Regions from separate parts of the Faecalibacterium prausnitzii genome, predicted to be linked through region 2. Evidence: a T-box and tRNA genes for the amino acid it is inferred to sense, from the RefSeq annotation. Region 2 holds a T-box; the other holds one or more tRNA genes.
What was found. The T-box of region 2 lies ahead of metG (methionine--tRNA ligase). A T-box ahead of a tRNA ligase gene usually reads a tRNA of that ligase, here a tRNA-Met.

Region 1 (3,408 bases), 690 kb from region 2:
CCTTCATGATGCACGGCAATGTGGTGCAGGGCGTGATGTCCTTCCCGGAGATGGACGCCATGATGTACAAGATCGAGGGTGAGGACCTGTACCTGATCGGCACCAGCGAGCACACCATGATCGGCCGCTTCATCGACCAGACCCTCGACGAGGCAACGCTGCCCCTGACCCTGACCTCTTACAGCCCCTGCTTCCGCAAGGAGAAGGGCGCCCACGGCATCGAGGAGCGCGGCATCTACCGCATCCACCAGTTCGAGAAGCAGGAGATGATCGTCGTCTGCCGCCCCGAAGAGAGCGCCGACTGGTATGAGAAACTGTGGAAGAACTCTGTGGAGCTGTTCCGCAACATGGAGATCCCCGTCCGTCAACTGAACTGCTGCTCCGGCGACCTGGCAGACCTGAAGGTCAAGAGCTGCGACATCGAGGCCTGGAGCCCCCGCCAGCAGAAGTACTTCGAGGTCTGTTCCTGCTCCAACCTGGGCGATGCACAGGCCCGCCGCCTGCACATCCGCGTCAAGGGTAAGGACGGCAAGACCTATCTGGCCCACACGCTGAACAACACCTGCGTGGCACCTCCGCGTATGCTGATCGCCTTCCTGGAGAACCACCTGCAGGCCGACGGCTCGGTCACCATCCCCAAGGTCCTGCAGCCCTACATGGGCGGCCTGGAGGTCATGGTCCCGACCCACAAGAAGGGCTGAGAGCTGACCACACAGTTTTCCACAACAATGCAATAAGATGTTGAAAACACCCCGCTTTACCGTTTGCTGACGCAGACGATCGAGCGGGGTGTTTGCTGTTGATGGGGGACGATTTCTTCACGGCAGTCTCGCCTCGTAGACATTCCTGGTACGCTGGGACCCGCGGGCTAAGCAACAGCCTGCAGGGCTGATTGCTTACGGTGCTTCGCACCGCCGCCCTGTTCGATTCCCATGCGGGCAAAAAATAAAAGCGTTCAAGCCTTTGCTTGAACGCTTTTATGACCCGTACGGGAATCGAACCCATGTTACAGCCGTGAAAGGGCCGTGTCTTAACCGCTTGACCAACGGGCCTTATAAATACAGAGCTTCGCTAAAACCTCCGACATTCATCATCCACTATTGCGGACGACCGTCCCCCTTATCTTAGCGAAACTCTGTAACTTGGTAGCGGCAACTGGATTTGAACCGGTGACACTTCGGGTATGAACCGAATGCTCTAGCCAACTGAGCTATGCCGCCATATTTTGTTTGCGCACTTGAACGGTGCTTTATTATTATATCCAGAACTCGCCTGTTTGTCAACAATTATTTCTAAAAAAATCAAATTTTTTTCAGATCTCCGGTACAGCCCGAAAAAACGAGCGGCTGCACTGCCGCAGCCGCTCGAACATGGGGCGTTTTCCGTGCCGTCACTCCCGGTACTTTTCCATCATCTCTTTGAACAGGATGGCCGGGGACGGCGGAGTGTAGGTGATGGCGTTGGCACCGGCGGCGATGGTGGCCGAGATGCTCTCGCCGGTCTTGCCGCCGCTGGCGATGATGGGGACATCCGGGAACGCATCGCGGATCTTTTTCACGATGCGGGGCGTGTCGGTGCTGCAAGCCACATTCAGGATGGACGCGCCGGATTCGAGGCGGGCACGGATGTCGGTGTCCGCCTTGGTCACGGTGATGATGACCGGGATGTCCACCACCCGCGAGACCGCCAGCAGATTCAGGTCGGAAATGGGGGAGTTGAGCACGACGCCCATGGCACCCTGGCTCTCGACGTCGCGGGCCAGGTTCAGGGTGCGCACACCGTGGGTGGTGCCGCCGCCCACGCCGCAGAACACCGGGATGTAAGAGGCCTTGATGATGGCGTCACTGATGGCCTGTTGAGGCGTGAACGGATAGACGGCGAAGACGGCGTCGGCATCGCAGTTGCGGATGATGGCGAGGTCGGTGGTGAAGACGAAGCTTTTCAGCCGCCGACCGTTGATGACGATGCCGCTGGCCTGATAGACCTCCTGCGGCATTTTCAGGATGTTGTGGCGCAGGCGGCTCTCGACATTGGGGGATGCTTTCTTTTCAGCTGCCATAAGGGGATACCTCCAGATGATTCCGGTGTGATTCAAATTTGAATCAAATTATAAGAAAGAAGGCCCCGGAATGCAATGAACTGCCCGTAAACTTTATGAAAACAAAAATCACCCTCTCCGGGCAAATTCCAGAATGTCCATCGGCACGGCGGCCAGCGCATCGGCACCGGCTGCGGTAAGCTCCGCTTCGCCCCGGAAGCCCCAGAGCGCGCCCATGGCGGGCAGACCGGCGTTGTGGCCGGTCAGGATATCCACATCGCTGTCGCCCACGAAAAGGGTGCTGGCGGCCTCTGCACCGAGGTCCTGCATCAGGGCATAGACGCCGGTGGGGTCAGGCTTGGTGGGCACATTCGGGCGGTTGCCCCGGACAAGCTCGAACCGACCGGTGCCGAAGTAGTGCGCGATGATCTTTCCGCAGAGCGGGTCGGCCTTGTTGGAAAAGACGGCGGTCTGGATGCCTTCGGCCTTCAGGGCGTCCAGCAGCTCCGGGATGCCGGGATAGGGTGCCGTCTTGTCTTCCTTGTGGGCATCGTACCGGGCCGTGAACTCGGCCAGCGTCGCGGCCAGCCGTTCGGGCGACCGGGCATCGGCGGGCGAAAAGCGCTCCACCAGCTTCGGGATGCCATTGCCGACCATGTGCTTGAACTGCTCCACCGTAAAGGTGGGCCAGCCGTGCTGAGCGCAGACCCAGTTGCCTGCATCGGCCAGGTCGTCGATGGTGTTCAGAAGGGTACCGTCCAGATCAAAAAGGATCGTTTTTATCATAAGATTCGACTTCTTTCCAAAAATTCAAAACATTTCTGTGCGTCCCGCCACGGGATGCTGCGCACCGTCAGCCGGACAAAGCCGGGGAAGGCGACGGTCAGATTGGTGCGGTCTGCATGGACGGCCCAGGGCGACTGCCGGGCCGTCAGGCAGATGTCCGGATGGAAGACGCAGATGCTGTGCAGATAGATGCCCCGCTGCCGCCGCAGGGTCAGACGCCCCTCCCGCAGCCAGACCCCTTCCCGCCGGTAGCCCATCGCGCCGCCCGCCAGCCCCGCCGCAAAGAAAAGGGTGGGGAACAGCAAGGTCACGGTCAGGCCGGGCAGGGTGGAGCGGGAGATGAGGGTGAGCAGGGCGCAGAGGGCAAAGGGTGCTCCGGCGGGAGCAAAAAAGATGAGACTGCGCTGTTCCGTCCGGGCCAGAAGGTCCGGCGGCATCCGAAATTCGGGCAGAAGCTCCCGGAAAAGCGCTTCCTCCCCGGAACGGTAAACGAAGAGCGGCAGCTCCGGGGAGCAGCTGCCCGCCGTCACGAAGACCGGCCAGCGCCGCATCAGCCGGGCAAAGGGGGAAAGGCGGACATCGGC
Region 2 (3,408 bases):
CTGATCCTGGCCTTCACACCTGTCACATCGCTGGTCTACCGCATCCTCTTCGGTGTTGCCATCGGGGGCGATCTTCTTTATCTCGTTGCCTATGAGAGTTGGAACCATAGCGCCGATTGAATCGTTCTGCTCTGGTTCCATTCCAAAATTTTTCTTGCTCCTTCTGCCGTTCTCTGCTACAATGGAGAAAAACGCAGGAGGATTTTTCTTATGGTCAAGCATGTGATTCTGTGGCAGCTCAAGGATGAGCTTTCCGACACCGAAAAAGCCGCCGTCAAGGCAGGCATCAAAGAGGGACTGGAAGGGCTGGCCGGTCAGATCCCCGGTCTGGTGGACATCCGCGTCAACATCGACGCGCTCCCCTCTTCCAACGCCGATCTGATGCTGGACACCACCTTCGAGACCGCCGAGGCACTCAAGGGCTACTCCACCCATCCGGCCCATGTCGCCGTGGCTAACAGCAAAGTGCGGCCTTATTACAAGAACCGAGTTTGCCTGGATTACGAGGTCTAACATGCTTACACCAGCTGCATCCTCCCGGAGATGCGGCCATAGCACGAAATGAGGATGGCATTATGAATAAAGCACTTCGGAATGTTACAGCTCTTTTCCTTGCAATGCTCCTTTGTCTTTGTCCGCTTTCGGTTCAGGCCGCTGGTGTCACCGGCGATACGGTCCTGGCCAGCTACCGGACACTGATCGACGCTTACAACAACTTCGCCGACCTGCACGAGTCCTATCTGGTCATGCTGGGTACACAGAATGTTTCAGATTCTGTCCGCGCCTACTACGACGGTGTTGACCTTGTGTTGGATAACCTCTACGCCACCGGCTCCGCAAAGGGGAATCTTGCCACGCTGGATGCCGGCACGCTGACCGAGATCAACAACATCCTCACCGAGGACATCGCTTTTATGAATGCGGCCAGCGCCACGGTACAGGCCCAGATGGGCAATGGTTACCCTGCCGGGAACTATACACCGGGAACGGTCTACGGCCCCAAGCTGAACCAGACTGAACTTGATCAGGTGGCCGGTGTCGTCAGCCGCTTTGCTTCCAGCCTGCCGCTTTCTTCCATGAGCGACATTGATAAGGTCATGGCTGCGCGGGACTACCTCATCCAGTTCTGCTCCTATGCCCCCGACTGGTCGAAGAACCGTGCCAACACGGCGTGGGGTGCGCTGGTCTACCGGCAGGCGCAGTGTTCCGGCTATGCCCGCGCCATGAAAGCTCTCTGCGACTCCATCGGAGTGGAATGCTGCTACGTTCATGCGGACGCGGCGGCTTCCAATCCAAGCCACCAGTGGAACACCGTAAAGATCGACGGCCAGTGGTACATTCTGGATGTGCAGGGCGATGACTCTTCCGGCTTCGAGGCATTCTTCCTGCTGTCGGATAACAGTTATGCCGCATCCACCGGCCTGTCATGGGATCGTTCCGCCGTTCCCGCCTGCCCCGCCGACTATACCGGCACGCATTACCACTACGTTTTCTTCCAGCGCATGGATCAAAGCCTGTTCGCCGCGCGGATGATTTGAGCGTTTCTCATTGACAAACCCGCCTTTTTTGCGTATTATAATGTCAAAGGGGATTTTATGCCCCTTTGACACACACAAACTGGCTTTGACGAGAAGAGTATGCACAGCAGGCACCTGACAGAAAGCCCGAAGGATGGAAACGGGCAGGCAGCGCTGGGCAGAAGATGGCCTCCGAGCCGCGCAGGTGAAGATTGAGCCTGCGACGGGTGCGCCCGTTACTGCGCGTGGGCTGGTCAGGCACCAGCCCACAAGGCCCCGCTCGCAAGAGCGCGGCGAAGCAAGGTGGTACCACGGAAGTTCAGCTCCCGTCCTTGTCCGGCATATCCGGCAGGGCGGGAGCTTTTTTGTGACACAGCCACGATAGAAAGGAAGAGCATATCCCCATGAGTGAGCACAAGACATTTTACATCACCACCCCCATCTACTACCCCAGCGATAAGCTGCACATCGGCCACAGCTACACCACCGTGGCCTGCGATGCGCTGGCGCGCTTCAAGCGGATGCAGGGCTATGACGTCATGTTCCTGACCGGCACCGACGAGCACGGCCAGAAGATCCAGGATAAGGCCGCAGATGCCGGCGTGACCCCCAAGGAGTACGTTGACAAGATCGTCGCCACCGTCAAAGACCTGTGGAAGCTGCTGGATGTCAGCTACGACCGCTTCATCCGCACCACCGACGACTACCACATGGAGTCCTGCCAGAAGATCTTCACCAAACTGTATGAGCAGGGCGACATCTACAAGGGCGAGTACATCGGCCACTACTGCAAGCCCTGCGAGAGCTTCTGGACCGACAGTCAGCTCGTGGACGGCAAGTGCCCCGACTGCGGCCGTGAGGTCTACGATGCCCACGAGGAAGCCTATTTCTTCAAGACCAGCAAGTATGCCGACCGCTTGCTGAAGCTCTACGAGGAGAACCCCCAGTTCATCCAGCCGGAGAGCCGCAAGAACGAGATGATCGCCTTCATCAAGCAGGGCCTGCAGGATACCTGCGTCTCCCGCACCTCCGTCAAGTGGGGCATCCCTGTCCCCTTCGACCCCAAGCACACCATGTACGTCTGGGTCGATGCACTGAGCAACTATATCTCCGCGCTGGGCTACGGCAACGAGACCTACCACGATTACGACAAGTTCTGGCCGGCTGACCTGCACATGGTCGGCAAGGAGATCTTGCGCTTCCACACCATCCTGTGGCCCGCCATGCTGATGGCTCTGGATCTGCCGCTGCCCAAACGCGTCTTCGGCCACGGCTGGCTGCTGATGAACGGCGGCAAGATGTCCAAGTCGGTGGGCAATGTCGTGGACCCCGTCATCCTCTGCAACCGCTACGGCGTGGACGCCATCCGCTACTTCCTGCTGCGTGAAATCCCGTTCGGCAACGACGGCATGTTCACCAACGAGGCCCTCATCAACCGCATCAACAGCGACCTGGCCAACGACCTGGGCAACCTGCTCAGCCGCACCGTCGCCATGTGCGAAAAGTATTTCGGCGGCACCGTCCGCAATGTGGCGGGCACCGAGGCCATCGATGTGGAGCTGGAAGGCCTGATCAACGGCCTGACCGCCAAAGTCACCGCCGACATGGACAACCTGACCATCCCGCAGGCGCTGATGGAGATTTTCGCCGTCATCCAGCGCGCCAACAAATACATCGACGAGACTGCGCCCTGGGCATTGGCCAAGGACGAGGCCAACAAGGAGCGCCTGGAGAGTGTGCTCTATCACCTGTGCGAGGCACTGCGCGTGACCGGCATCCTGCTGAACGCTTACCTGCCTTCCACTGCCCCCAAGATGATGGATCAGCTGGGTCTGGACGCTTCTGCGCTCGACCTGAGCAAGACCGTCTACGGCGCACAGGAGACCTACAC

Region 1: it has a tRNA-Met gene. The T-box ahead of metG (methionine--tRNA ligase) is inferred to sense a tRNA for this amino acid. The anticodon was not compared.

What each region holds. Positions count from the first base shown of each region.
Region 1 covers NZ_CP065377.1:2,922,432-2,925,839, reverse strand. The annotation lists gene serS (serine--tRNA ligase) at 1-701, shown strand, start outside; tRNA gene I5P96_RS14090 (tRNA-Glu) at 981-1,052, opposite strand; tRNA gene I5P96_RS14085 (tRNA-Met) at 1,144-1,220, opposite strand; gene I5P96_RS14080 (hydrolase) at 1,391-2,059, opposite strand; gene I5P96_RS14075 (HAD family hydrolase) at 2,168-2,824, opposite strand; gene I5P96_RS14070 (PH domain-containing protein) at 2,821-3,408, opposite strand, start outside.
Region 2 covers NZ_CP065377.1:2,232,376-2,235,783, forward strand. The annotation lists gene I5P96_RS10945 (hypothetical protein) at 1-120, shown strand, start outside; gene I5P96_RS10950 (Dabb family protein) at 211-513, shown strand; gene I5P96_RS10955 (transglutaminase domain-containing protein) at 576-1,538, shown strand; T-box leader at 1,615-1,854, shown strand; gene metG (methionine--tRNA ligase) at 1,922-3,408, shown strand, end outside.